DNA from 3 places in the Pseudomonas sp. KH_024_B2 genome. Region 3 is predicted to be linked to each of the others. Evidence: predicted binding sites of a transcription regulator. Region 3 holds the regulator's gene; each other region holds the start of a gene.
The links. The regulator sigma-54, encoded in region 3, starts transcription at its own class of promoters, with help from an activator protein. The targets are predictions, from matches to a motif close to ANTGGCATNNANNTTGCTNT.
Positions count from the first base shown of each region.

Region 1: nirB (nitrite reductase large subunit NirB) is a predicted target of sigma-54. The motif match lies at 3,326-3,345, and genes of this name have one in related genera.
Region 2: AC3I0A_RS08550 (circularly permuted type 2 ATP-grasp protein) is a predicted target of sigma-54. The motif match lies at 2,932-2,951, and genes of this name have one in related genera.

Region 1 is NZ_CM174502.1:2,861,376-2,866,074, reverse strand. It holds gene AC3I0A_RS13465 (CBS domain-containing protein) at 1-144, opposite strand, end outside; gene nirD (nitrite reductase small subunit NirD) at 141-524, opposite strand; gene nirB (nitrite reductase large subunit NirB) at 524-3,082, opposite strand; gene AC3I0A_RS13450 (LysR family transcriptional regulator) at 3,586-4,518, opposite strand; gene lysA (diaminopimelate decarboxylase) at 4,646-4,699, shown strand, end outside.
Region 2 is NZ_CM174502.1:1,799,032-1,803,730, forward strand. It holds gene AC3I0A_RS08525 (translation initiation factor 2) at 1-331, shown strand, start outside; gene AC3I0A_RS08530 (YkgJ family cysteine cluster protein) at 499-753, shown strand; gene AC3I0A_RS08535 (START domain-containing protein) at 792-1,400, shown strand; gene AC3I0A_RS08540 (hypothetical protein) at 1,536-1,772, shown strand; gene AC3I0A_RS08545 (ribonuclease E inhibitor RraB) at 1,985-2,326, shown strand; gene AC3I0A_RS08550 (circularly permuted type 2 ATP-grasp protein) at 2,983-4,392, shown strand; gene AC3I0A_RS08555 (alpha-E domain-containing protein) at 4,405-4,699, shown strand, end outside.
Region 3 is NZ_CM174502.1:4,918,563-4,923,261, reverse strand. It holds gene pmbA (metalloprotease PmbA) at 1-349, shown strand, start outside; gene AC3I0A_RS22880 (HPr family phosphocarrier protein) at 628-903, opposite strand; gene rapZ (RNase adapter RapZ) at 919-1,776, opposite strand; gene ptsN (PTS IIA-like nitrogen regulatory protein PtsN) at 1,779-2,243, opposite strand; gene hpf (ribosome hibernation-promoting factor, HPF/YfiA family) at 2,256-2,564, opposite strand; gene AC3I0A_RS22860 (RNA polymerase factor sigma-54) at 2,684-4,177, opposite strand; gene lptB (LPS export ABC transporter ATP-binding protein) at 4,446-4,699, opposite strand, start outside.

The DNA.
Region 1 (4,699 bases), 2.1 Mb from region 3:
CTGGCCATTTTCCAGCACCGGTAAAGCCCCGATATTTTTTTCAGCCATCACTCTCAGCGCTTCCAGCACCATCTGATCCGGACCGATGGTGTGGACCTGGTTTTGCGTGGTTTTCAGTTTCAGCAGTTGGGTAATGGTCTTCATGGGGCTTGCACTCCAATTTCCACCACGTCCCCGTTCAAGCGCACCGGCCAGACCCGCAGGCTCTGTTCCGGATACTCCAGGCAGCTGCCGTCTTCGAGACGGAAGTGCTGTTTGTACAACGGCGAAGCGATCACCAGGTCACCCTTGAGACTGCCGACGATGCCTCGGCCGATGACATTGGCGCCTGACTTCGGGTCGCGGTTGTCGATGGCGTACAGGGTTTTGTCCTGGGCATCGGGCAGGTGGAACAGCGCGACCTGGACGCCATCGTGCCAGGCGACGACGCCGGAATTGGCCACCAGATCGTGACGGCTGCACAGCGTTTGCCATTGCGCGGGGCTTTCAACGGCGTTGATACGGACGACGTTTGACTGGCTCATCAGAGCACCTCCTCGGTAACGGGAATCAGCTGGAGTTCGGTGGCATGGACCGGGCGGCGCTGGCCGCGTTCCTTGACGAAGTGGATATCCGGATCGCCGCGCTCGTCGTTGACGAAGGTGCGGAAACGCTTGAGTTTTTCCGGGTCATTGACGGCGTTGGCCCATTCGCATTCGTAACGGTCGATCACCAGTTTCATCTGCGACTCAAGCTCGGCACCCAGTCCCAGGCTGTCCTCGATGATCACCTCCTTGAGGTAGTCGAGGCCGCCTTCCAGGCTCTCGCGCCAGACCGAAGTGCGCTGCAGTTTGTCGGCGGTGCGGATGTAGAACATCAGGAACCGGTCGACGTAGCGCAGCAGGGTTTCGTCATCCAGATCCGTGGCCAGCAGCTCGGCGTGCCGCGGGCGCATGCCGCCATTGCCGCAGACGTAGAGGTTCCAGCCTTTCTCGGTGGCGATCACGCCAATGTCCTTGCTCTGCGCTTCGGCGCATTCGCGGGTGCAGCCGGACACCGCCAGCTTGAATTTGTGCGGCGCGCGCAGGCCCTTGTAGCGGTTCTCCAGGAGCAGCGCCATACCGACGCTGTCCTGCACGCCGTAGCGGCACCAGGTGCTGCCGACGCAGGATTTCACCGTGCGCAACGACTTGCCGTAACCGTGGCCGGTCTCGAAGCCGGCTTCGATCAGTTCGCTCCAGATGTCCGGCAACTCATGCAGCTGGGCGCCGAACAGGTCGATGCGCTGGCCGCCGGTGATCTTGGTGTAGAGGTCATATTTCTTCGCCACGGCGCCGAGGGCGATCAGTTTGTCCGGGGTGATCTCGCCAGCGGCGATGCGCGGGATGATCGAGTAGGTGCCGTTTTTCTGCATGTTCGCCATGAAGGTGTCGTTGGTGTCCTGCAGAGAGACCAACGACGGATCCATGATTGGTTGATTCCAGCACGAAGCGAGAATCGAACCTACCGCCGGTTTGCAGATATCGCAGCCGGTGTGACCGCGGCCGTGGCGGGCCAGCAGTTCGTCGAAACTGATGATGCCTTCCACGCGCACCAGGGCGTACAGCTCCTGACGGGTATGGGCGAAGTGCTCGCACAGGCTCTTGTCGACCGCGACGCCACGGGCGCTCAGTTCGTGTTCGAACACCTGCTTGAGCAGCGCGCTGCAACCGCCGCAGCCGGTACCGGCCTTGGTCTTGCCCTTGAGCTCGCCCAGATCGGTGCAGCCGGCGTCGATCGCGCAGCACACGGCGCCCTTGGTGACGTTATGGCAGGAGCAGAGGGTGGCCGTGTCCGGCAGCGCATCGGCGCCGAGCGTCGGAGCGCCGTCCGACAGCGGCAGGATCAGACTGGACGGATCCTTGGGTAGCTTGATGCCGTTCTGTGCGTATTGGAGGAGGGTGTCGTAATAGCTGTTGTCGCCGATCAGTACTGCGCCGAGCACGTGCTTGCCGTCGGCAGAGACCACCAGGCGGCGATAGCTGGCGCTGGCTTCGTCGATGAAACGGTAGCTCTTGGCACCCGGCGTGGTCGCGTGAGCGTCGCCGATCGAACCGACATCGACGCCCAGCAGCTTGAGCTTGGTCGACATGTCGGCGCCGGTGAAGGGTTCGTAGTGTTGACCGGCCAGTTGCGCGGCAACGTTACGCGCCATGCTGTAGCCCGGCGCGACCAGGCCAAAGATGCTGCCGTTCCAGGAGGCACACTCGCCGATGGCGAAGATGTCCGGGTCGCTGGTGCGGCAATGATTGTCGACCACCACGCCGCCGCGGGTTGCCACCTCCAGCCCGGCGCTGCGGCCGACAGCGTCCTGCGGGCGGATGCCGGCGGAGAAGACGATCAGATCGGTTTCAAGGAACTCGCCATCGTTGAAGTTCATGCGATAGGCATAGTCTTCACCGATGACGATCTCCTGGGTCGCTCGCGAAAGGTGCACGCCGACACCCAAGGCCTCGATCCGTGCCCGCAGCGCCTCGCCGCCACTGGCGTCCAGTTGTACCGGCATCAGCTGCGGGGCGAATTCGACGACATGCGCTTCCAGTCCCAGGGACTTCAGCGCATTGGCCGCTTCCAGACCGAGCAGGCCGCCGCCGACCACCACACCACGGCGGGCATCGGTGGCAGCCTCGCGGATGGCGTCGAGGTCGTCCAGGGTGCGGTAGACCAACCGTGAGTTACCCTCGGCACCGGGAATTGGCGGCACGAAAGGATAGGAGCCGGTGGCCAGCACCAGACGGTCGTAAGCCTGGCGTCCGGCGCTGGTGACCACTTCCTTGCGCTCGCGGTCGATTTCCAGCACCTGCACCCCGAGATGCAGCTGTACGCCATGGCGGGCATACAGATCAGCCTCGCCGAGGGCGAGGGACTCGGCATCCCGGCCGCCGAAGTACTCGGAGAGGTGCACGCGGTCGTAGGCACGCTGACGCTCCTCACCGAACACATGCACGTGATAGTGGGCGAGGGCACCGTGCTCGATCAGTTGCTCGACACAATGATGGCCGACCATGCCGTTGCCGATGACGACCAGTGTTTCGCTTTTGATCGGGGTGACGATAGCGTTCATAGCCTTTCCTCAGTCGAAGCCGCGCCTTGGCATGGCCAGAAAAAAACCAAAAAAAAACGCCTGGAGCCGTCTAGCAGCTCCAGGCGCCTTTGCCTGGTATTCATGGATGTCTGGTGGGTGATTAACCGAGGCCGCGTTGCCTGGTTCACCTGTCCCGCGCCTCTGGAGGCTGATGGTCGGCGATGACCACATGGGACGCCCGCTAGAGAGTTCGGCGGGAATCAGTACATGTTTATCAGAGCTAAAGCAGGTTCCATGCCAGTCTCGGCGGAACCTGTTTCGATTTCGCGGAACCGTTAGCGGCGGGTGAGTTAAAGCGCTACAACGCGGCTTGTTCATGGGCTCTTGATGACACTCATCAGCTTCACTGGGTCATCGATCACCACGCAGAATTGAACCAGAAGGGTGCGGAAAAGTTGTTGGGTGCCTTTTTTGGGGCAAGCTGATGGCGAACCCGAGCTGCCGTAGGCTGAGCGGGCCTGGCGCATAGGCTGCGTGCATCGTTACGACTCTTTAACTGGCACTAGTCTCTTATCGAGTGTACTGACGAGACTTATCGCCTCATCGCTCAACGAGTTGCAGAAGGCGTCGACGAAGATAGAGGAGGGTCGATAATCAGGCCTGATCAACATAACGCGATAGGGAATGGACACGTTGATCGGCCGAATGGCCAATCCTCTGCCTGACTCCTCCACGGCGGTCAAAGGGTTGATAATCGCCACCCCCAACTTTTGCCTGACCATGGCACAGACCGATGCGGCGTTGGTTGTTTCGATGACGGTATGTCGATCGACTCCGGCCTGGCGAAAGTGCTCATCGAGCGTCTGACGATAGATATCCAGACCCGAAAAGTTGATGAAGTCGACGCCGCGAAAGTCTTCCATTACAAGGAGCGATCGGGATAGCAAAGGGTGACCCTCTGGCAGTATGCAGACCATGTCGGAACAAAAGAGCAATTGCCCTTGTGTACCTCGAGGTACATGCTCGCCCTCGGTCAATCCGAGGTCGTAACGCTGGGCGCTGAGTGACTCTTCCAGTAAGGGTGATTCCTGTGCAGCAATGCTCAAGCCAATGCCGATATGCTGTTGCTGAAAGTGCTTGCAGACCTTGGGCAACAGCGTCTGGGAAAACAACGGAAGGCAGGCGACGCTCAGTTGGCCATGTTCGAAGCGACGGATCGACTGCGCAACGCTGTTGATTCGTTCCAACCCGATGTAGGAACGTTCAACCTCTTCGAGCAGCATAATGGCCTGAGCCGTCGGTACCAACCTCCCTCCCTCTCGATCAAACAGCCGAAGGCCAGAGATACTTTCAAGCCGCGCCAATTCTCGGCTGACCGTGGGTTGGGAAGTAAATAACAAGCAGGCCGCTGCGGTGACGCTTCCCGCCTGCATGATGGCGCGGAAGACTTCGATATGCCGTATGGAAATTGCCACACCTGGCCTCCGTCAGTTGATCAAGGCCTATATCAAAACTGAATCGACTAGCAAAGAATAGATATTTTATTGAATGCTGAATGGTCGACATGATGGCTTCTCTCTTTACTTCAGATTGAACCCCTCCATGCCCAACCATTCCGTTTTCCAGCAATTAGCCGAGACTGCAAGACAGCACGGC
Region 2 (4,699 bases), 2.7 Mb from region 3:
TACGGCGAAACAGCCCAAGCCTGCGAAAAAGCGCGCGCCCATCGCGTCCAAGTCAAAGTCGGCCAGTGAAGTGGTAAAGACCCCATTGCCCACGGTCAGGCTGGACCTGAGCCTGCCGCCGGAAATGGTCAGCCAGCTGCAGCCGCCAGGTACGCTTGTGCCGGCCAACAGTGTGCCTTTACTGCCGCCGCTGTTTGGCGAGAAACCCAAGGCAAGCAGCCCGTTCCAGCTTAACGGCCGCTTGCTCAGCAATGAACTGGGGTTGCCGCTGAGTAATGAACCGCGCCGGGATGTCGAGGGTGCGGCGCTTGAGTTCGAATTCAAGCAGTAAATACCAACACCGACTGTGACCCCCGACCTTGACGCTTTGTCGCAGACTGGTCAGTCACGGCTGTTTGAGCGAGAAAACCCCTGTCTGGCCAATTTCAAACGAATGTTTTAGCGGGTACTCTATCCCGCGTCATTGAACACTTTGCCCGTCGCGAGGAGTTTGTCGTCATGAAATGCCGTGAAGGCTGTGGCGCCTGTTGCATTGCCCCTTCCATCAGTACGCCGATTCCCGGTATGCCCAATGGCAAAGCCGCGGGGGAACGTTGCCTGCATCTTTCCGCCGAACACCTGTGCGCCATCTTCGGAATGTCCGAACGACCGGCGGTCTGTGGGGCTTTTCAGGCGGATGTCGAGGTGTGCGGCAGCAGCCGTGAAGAAGCCATCAAATTACTCGGATGGTGGGAGCAAATGACCGCGGCTTAATGAGTTTTCAACGGAACTTCAACAATAAGGAATAAGACATGGGTTCGCTGCATCGAATGGCTGTGCTCGGTGGTTTGACTGTTTTGCTGGCTGCAACGGCCCAGGCCGAGGAATGGAAAACCGCCAAGGACGCGGATGGGATCAAGATTTCCTTGAGCGAAGTCGCCGGCTCCGAATACAAGGCCTACCGCGGCGTGACAGTCATGAAAACCTCCATGGCCAAGTTGCGCAGCCTGCAGGAAGACGTGGTGGGCGCCTGTGTCTGGATCCATGAGTGCAAGTCGCAGAAGCTGCTCAAACACGAAGGCAATCAGGTCTGGACCTACACCCAGTTCAATACGCCTTGGCCTGTGACTGCCCGCGATTCGGTGTTGCACGTCACCACCGTCGAAGGCGCCGATGGCAGCCTGACCCGCAAACTGGAAGGCGCGCCGACCTACCTTCCTGAAGAAAAGGGTTTCGTGCGGGTCGCTCAACTCGAAGGCTTCTGGAAGCTCGTTCCCAAAGGTGCGGATCAGATCGAAGTGACCTACCAGGTTCACACCGACCCGGGTGGCAGCGTGCCGTCGTGGCTGGCCAACAAGTTTGTCGTCGATGCCCCGTTCAACACCTTGAAAGCATTGAAAGAGCGCGCTGAAAAACCCTGATGGTTTGAATCGGTTGTTTGTTGAAAGAAGCTCGCCTGCGGGCGCCTTTTTTATGCGAGGTCTACCGGGAACGATGTTCGGTGCTCAAGGTCGAGATGTTGTAAGCCCACCCATGGGCTTTATCGGGAGGCACTGATGAAAAAGTGGGACGTCACCTTCGTTGATGATCATGGTGTTCAAGCCGTGGAGCAATTTGACTGCGAGCAAGAACCCACCATGGAGCAGGCGGCGCACTTGATTCGTTCAAAGTTGTTGCCCGTCCCGGCTGAGCTGGATCTCAATGATCTGGAAGGCCGCACTGACGACCCTACGGTGAAAAGTCTGAAAGATCAGTGCAGCATTCAAATCCTCACCATCGCCCCGGCTTCTTGAGTCTCGCACTTTCCTTATCCAGACCCTCTGGCACAGGCGCTGGCTTCACGCTACTCTGCAATCGAGATCAGCGAATGAATCGCTAAGGTCTGGTCTTGTCAGCTACATGCTTGTTTCCCGGCGGCAATCTTATTGCCGTATCGCTTTCACCATTCGGTTGCGAGCGCAGGGGAGTACGGAAAGTCTATCCATCAGTTTGAGGAGGACGTTTCATGAGCACAGCCTATCAAGAAGACATCAGCAGCAGCGTGCTGCGCCGCATGAAAGAAGGCGGTTTTGACTTTTCCCGGTTCCATCCCATCGAGTTCTACGCCATTTTCCCGGACGAGGAGCGGGCCCGCAGGGCAGCAGGGCATTTTCGCGGTGAGTCATTGAATGCCCAGGTCAGCGTGCGTGATGACGGCGCCTGGCACCTGGAGTTGAGCAAGGTGATGTACGCCACTTACGGTGGCATCGGTGACTTCGAGCAGGACTTCGAGGCGGTGGTCGAGCCTCTGGGCGGGATTATCGAAGGGTGGGGCGTCAAACAGGAGGTACGAGGGTTACTCGCATAACAGCTATGAACAGCATCAACACTCAGCATCGGCTGACCTCAGGGTCGGCCGATTTCGTTTGTGGCTGTTGGATGTAGGAGGCGAGCTTGGTCGCGATATAGGCGGCCTGACAGCCGGCCTGTCTCTTGCAGATGTACACAGATTAAATGTGGGAGCTGGCTTGCCTGCGAAGGCGGCCTGACAGCCGACCTGTCTCTTGCAGATGTACACAGTCCTCGGCTTCGCCGAGGGGCGCTACGCGCCAGTCCCCTGATGAACACCTCCACTCGGCCTGCCGAAGGGGCGGGCAAATCAAAAGCACGGCGGCCTACCGGCCGGCCTGTTTGGTTGGTCGGGTGTACGCCGATCTATTGTAGGAGCTGAGCTTGGTCCGGGCGGCGTTCCGACGATGGCGATCTCAAGGGCGCCATCGCCGGCAAGCCGTGCTCCTACGATTTCCAGAGGTTCACCCGTAGCAGTGGAATCAACTCTGGCTATGCTGTTGATAGCCATTGCATTGCTTCGCAATGACGCGGGGGCGATCAAGTTGGGGCGTTTACTGCACGGCAATGGTGCGGTCTTTCTCAGGCGATTATCCAACCGATTGATATTAAAGCATTTATGCCGCTGGCACGGGCCTTGCGAAGCCTAGGTGTCCGGGTGACAAGGAGTACGGCATGATCCGCACCTATTTTGATGAAATGTACGATGCCGGTGGCCAGGTCCGCCCGCATTATCGGGAGTTCGCCCGTTGGCTGGCCGAAACGCCTGACGAGCTTTTGGCACAACGGCGACGCGAGGCCGATCTGCTATTTCATCGCGCCGGTATTACTTTCACGCTCTATGGTGATGAGCAAGGGACAGAGCGTCTGATTCCCTTCGACACCATTCCCCGCAGTATTCCCGCCAGTGAATGGCGGATTGTCGAACGTGGCTGCATCCAGCGGGTCAAGGCGTTGAACATGTTCCTCGCCGACCTCTATCACGAGCAGCGCATCATCAAGGCCGGCATCATTCCGGCCGAACAAGTGCTGGCCAACGAGCAGTACCAGTTGGCCATGCAAGGGCTGGATCTGCACCGCGATATCTACTCGCATATTTCCGGCGTCGATCTGGTGCGTGATGGCGACGGCACCTATTACGTGCTCGAAGACAATCTGCGCACGCCCAGCGGCGTCAGCTACATGCTCGAAGACCGCAAGATGATGATGCGGCTATTCCCGGAATTGTTCGCGGCGCAGCGCATCGCACCGATTGATCATTACCCCAACCTGTTGCTCGACACCCTGAAAAGCTCCAGCCCGCTGGATAACCCCAGTGTCGTGGTACTGACGCCCGGGCGCTTCAACAGTGCGTTCTTCGAACACGCGTTTCTGGCTCGGGAAATGGGCGTTGAATTGGTCGAGGGGGCCGATCTTTTTGTGCGCGATGATCGGGTGTTCATGCGCACCACCGACGGGCCGAAGGCGGTTGATGTGATCTACCGTCGTCTCGATGACGCCTTCCTCGACCCGCTGGCGTTCAATCCTGACTCGATGCTCGGCGTGCCTGGCCTGCTGTCGTCCTATCGCTGCGGCAATGTAGTGCTGGCGAATGCCATCGGCACCGGCGTGGCGGACGACAAGTCGGTCTATCCGTTTGTCACCGACATGATCCGTTTCTATCTGGACGAGGAGCCAATCCTCAAGAATGTGCCGACCTTTCAATGCCGCAAGCCTGAGGAATTGTCCCACGTGCTGGCGAACTTGCCCGAACTGGTCGTCAAGGAAACCCAGGGATCCGGCGGTTACGGAATGCTGGTGGGGCCGGCAGCGACGGCGGCGGAGATCGAATCGTTCCGCGCGCGGATCAAGGCCAAGCCTCACGCCTACATCGCCCAACCGACCTTGTGCCTGTCGACGTGTCCGACCTTTGTCGAAAACGGCATCGCCCCGCGCCACATCGACCTGCGCCCGTTTGTCTTGTCTGGCCGCGAAACCCGGGTCGTGCCCGGCGGCCTGACCCGTGTAGCCCTGCGCGAAGGATCCCTGGTGGTGAACTCGTCCCAGGGCGGCGGAACCAAGGACACCTGGGTGGTCGAGGATTGAAGGAAGCCTGCCATGTTAAGTAGAACTGCCTCGGATTTGTACTGGATGTCGCGTTACCTGGAGCGGGCGGAAAACCTCGCACGGATGCTCGACATCAGTTATTCGCTGTCGTTGATGCCGCAGGACGGTCGCGGTGACGGTTTGCATGAACTGGCGATGCCGCTGTTGATCACCGGCACCCTGGACGATTATCTGGAGCGCCACGGTGCGCTGCATGCCGAACGGCTGCTGCACTTTTTCGCCCTGGATGCGGCCAACCCGGCGAGCATCTACAGCTGTCTCGGCGCTGCGCGGGCCAGTGCCCACG
Region 3 (4,699 bases):
CAAGCTGGGCATGCCAAGCACCGCCAACGCTGGTGGCGTGCATAACCTGTTCGTCACCCATGGCGACGAAGACCAGGCTGCGCTGTTGCGGCGGATGGGCCGCGGGCTGTTGGTCACCGAGTTGATGGGGCAGGGCTTGAACATGGTGACTGGCGACTATTCCCGTGGCGCCGCGGGCTTCTGGGTCGAGAACGGCGAGATTCAGTTCGCGGTGCAGGAAGTGACTATCGCCGGCAATATGCGCGACATGTTCCAGCAGATTATCGCGGTCGGTAATGACCTGGAATTGCGCAGCAATATCCGCACGGGTTCGGTGTTGATCGAGCGGATGACTGTTGCTGGCAGCTAAACGACCACAGCTTCAAAAAAAGGCGTGTCACCCAATGGGTGGCACACCTTTTTTGTGGGCGTCAGCGCGAGATCTGTGGCGAGGGGGCAAGCCCCAATGCCAGCCAGTTAACGTAAGTCTTTAGTCTGGTGAGTACTCGTGGCGAGGGAGCTTGCTCCCGCTGGGCTGCGAAGCGGCCCCAAAACCTGCAACTTCATTTTTCCAGGCACACCGCATCGACTGGGTTACGACTGCTTCGCAGCCGAGCGGGAGCAAGCTCCCTCGCCACAGGGTAGGTATTACTCGCCTTCGTCGAAATAGCGGTTGATCAAATCGACCAGCGCGTCCAGCGCTTCCTGCTCCTGCTCACCTTCAGTGCTCAGGTGGACTTTCGTCCCTTTGCCGGCAGCCAGCATCATCATGGCCATGATGCTTTTACCGTCGACCGTGGATTCGGGTGTGCGTCCTACTCTGATCGTGCAATCCTTGAACTGACCGGCAACGCCAACGAATTTTGCAGAAGCGCGGGCGTGCAGGCCCAGCTTGTTGATGATTTCAATTTCCAGAGCAGGCATCGCGATGTGGATCCTTTAGCTTAGGTCGCGGTGGCGAACCTGGACATTCTTCAGGGACTTCTGCAGGGCCTGGCCCAGACGTTCGGTCAGGTAGACGGAGCGGTGATGCCCGCCAGTGCAGCCAATGGCGATGGTAACGTAGGCGCGGTTGCTGGCGGCAAAACGGGGCAGCCACTTCAGCAGATACGTTGAGATATCCTGGTACATTTCCTCGACATCCGGCTGAGCAGCCAGATAGTCGGCGACCGACTGATCCAGCCCGGATTGCTCGCGCAACTCCGGTTTCCAATAAGGATTGGGCAAGCAGCGTACATCGAACACCAGGTCGGCATCGACCGGCATACCGCGCTTGAAGCCGAAGGATTCGACCAGAAATGCCGTGCCCGGCTCCGGCTGGTTCAGCAGGCGAAGCTTGATGGTGTCACGCAACTGATACAGGTTCAGATGAGTGGTGTTGATCTTGAGGTCGGCGAGGTCGGCAATCGGCCCAAGCAGATTGGTTTCATCTTCAATGGCTTCGGCGAGGGATCGATTGGCGGTGCTCAGGGGGTGGCGCCGACGGGTTTCCGAGAAACGCTTGAGCAGGGTTTCTTCATCGGCATCCAGATACAACACATCGCATTGGATGTGCCGGCTGCGCACTTCTTCCAGAAGCTCCGGAAAACGCGACAGATGGCTGGGCAAGTTGCGTGCGTCGATGGATACCGCAACCAGCGGTTGCGCCAGTTCGGTATGAATCAACGCGCGTTCGGCCAGTTCTGGAAGCAGGCCTGCCGGCAGGTTGTCGATGCAGTAGTAACCGTTGTCCTCCAATACATCGAGGGCGGTGCTTTTACCCGAGCCGGATCGGCCGCTGACGATAATCAAACGCATGATTAGTGACCGTTCTGCTCGTCCAGGACAACCTGGTACAGGGCTTCATTAGTTGCGGCGCTGCGAAGTTTTTCGCGCACTTCCTTGCGATCAAGCATGCTGGCAATTTGCCGAAGCAGTTCCAGGTGCGCATCGGTAGCGGCTTGCGGGACCAGCAGGACAAACAGCAGATCGACCGGGGCGCCATCGATGGCGTCGAAATCTATGGGGGCGTCCAGGTGCATCAAGGCACTGATGGGCGAGGTGCAGCCTTTGAGGCGGCAGTGTGGAATGGCGATGCCGTTGCCAAAACCGGTGGAACCGAGTTTTTCACGGGCGATCAGGGCCTCGAAGACATCCTGCATTTCCAGATCCGGCACTTCGCGGTGGATCAGGTTGGCAATTTGTTCGAGGGCTTTCTTTTTACTGCCGCCCGACACGTTCACGCAGGAACGGCCGGGGGTCAGGATGTTTTCAAGTCGGATCATGGGTTGGGAGTGTTAACGACCTGTTGCGCCCTGGAGGACACTTTGGGTCTTTTCCTTATGCTTTTTGAGTTGGCGATCCAGCTTGTCGGTGAGTGCATCGATCGCCGCGTACATGTCTTCATGTTCGGCGTTGGCGACCACTTCATTGCCGGGGATATGCAAGGTAGCTTCGATTTTCTGCTTCAGCTTCTCGACCGTCATCGTGACTTGCACGTTGGTGATCTTGTCGAAATGCCTTTCCAATCGCTCCAGCTTTTCGCCGATGTAGGCGCGCAGAGGTTCGGTCACTTCCAGTTGGTGTCCACTGATGTTGACTTGCATACAGCTTCTCCTTCGTTGCCAGTGCATAAGGCGGCAGGCTGGGTTGCCTGCCACTAGGCTGTGTCCGAAAACTGCCTGCGAGTTTTCGAACGCACCCTGGAACGCTGTGGCGTGGCCCGTTACATCAACCGCTTGCGTTCGCTCGAAGGCGCAATCCCAAGGGATTCACGGTACTTGGCGACGGTGCGGCGGGCTACCTGAATGCCTTGTGCCTCCAGTAAACCAGCGATCTTGCTGTCACTCAACGGCTTTTTCTGATTTTCCGCTGCGACCAGTTTTTTGATGATCGCGCGGATCGCTGTGGACGAGCATTCACCGCCTTCAGAGGTGCTGACGTGGCTGGAAAAAAAGTATTTCAGTTCGTAGATACCCCGTGGGGTATGCATGAATTTCTGGGTGGTGACCCGGGAAATCGTCGATTCGTGCATGCCCACCGCTTCGGCGATGTCATGCAGCACCAGCGGTTTCATCGCCTCATCGCCGTACTCGAGAAAGCCGCGCTGATGCTCGACGATCTGGGTGGCGACTTTCATCAGGGTTTCGTTGCGGCTTTGCAGGCTCTTGATGAACCAGCGGGCTTCCTGCAACTGGTTGCGCATGAAGGTGTTGTCGGCGCTGGTGTCAGCGCGACGCACGAAACCGGCGTACTGCGGGTTGACCCGCAGGCGCGGCACGGATTCCTGATTCAGCTCCACCAGCCAGCGTTCGTTGTCCTTGCGCACGATCACGTCGGGGACGACATACTCGGCTTCACTGGACTCGATTTGCGAGCCCGGGCGCGGGTTGAGGCTTTGCACCAACTCGATGATCTGCCGCAGCTCGTCTTCCTTGAGTTTCATGCGACGCATCAGCTGGCTGTAGTCGCGGCTGCCGAGCAGGTCGATGAAGTCGCTGACCAGGCGTTTGGCCTCGGTCAGCCAAGGGGTCTTGGCGGGCAATTGACGCAGTTGCAGCAACAGGCACTCGCTCAGATTGCGCGCACCGATACCGGCCGGCTCGAATTGCTGGATGCGATGCAGGACGGCTTCAATCTCGTCCAGTTCGATATCCAGCTCCGGGTCGAAGGCTTCGAGGATTTCCTCGAGCGTCTCGTCCAGGTATCCCTGATTGTTGATGCAATCGATCAGGGTCACGCCAATCAGGCGATCGGTGTCGGACATCGGGGCCAGGTTCAGTTGCCAGAGCAAATGGCTCTGCAGGCTCTCACCGGCCGATGTGCGGGTGGTGAAGTCCCATTCGTCGTCATCGTTGCTCGGCAGGCTGCTGGCGCTGGTCTGGTAAACATCTTCCCAGGCAGTATCGACCGGCAGTTCGTTGGGGATGCGCTCGTTCCAGTCACCTTCCTCGAGGTTATCCACCGTTGGGGCGGTTTCCTGATAGGAGGGTTCCTGAATATCGGTATTGGGTTTCTGCTCGACGTTGTCGGCCATAGGGTCGGCGTTATCGAAGTCGTCGCCTTCTTCCTGGCGTTCGAGCATCGGATTGGACTCCAATGCCTCCTGGATTTCCTGTTGCAGGTCCAGGGTCGACAATTGGAGCAGGCGGATGGCCTGTTGCAGCTGCGGTGTCATCGTCAGCTGCTGGCCCATTCTCAAGACAAGCGATGGTTTCATGGCAGGGGCTTAACACCTTATTCGCCGGCGCGCATGCGCCATCCACTACAGGGCGCCGAAGCGCCAAACATAAGCAAATTATATGCCTGAAGCGGGAGTGTTTGCCTAGAGCGCTGTAACAATAAATTTTTATAAGGCTTTATTGAGGTAGCGCTCTGGTGATTGGCTGAACACCTTGGGGCGAGTGTTTGCCTAGAGCACTGTAACAATAAATTTTTATCAGGTTTTATTGCTACCGGCGCTCTGGTGACTAGCCAGTCGCCTCGACTTACAGGCGGAACTCATGGCCCAGATACACTTCCTTGACCAGTTCGTTGGCCAGGATGGTTTCAGAGTCGCCTTCGGCGATCAGTTGGCCGTCGTTGACGATGTAGGCGGTCTCGCAGATATCCAGGGTTTCACGGACGTTGTGGTCGGTGATCAACACGCCGATACCCTTGGCCTTCAGGTGATGAATGATCTGCTTGATGTCACCCACCGAGATCGGGTCCACGCCGGCAAACGGTTCATCGAGCAGGATGA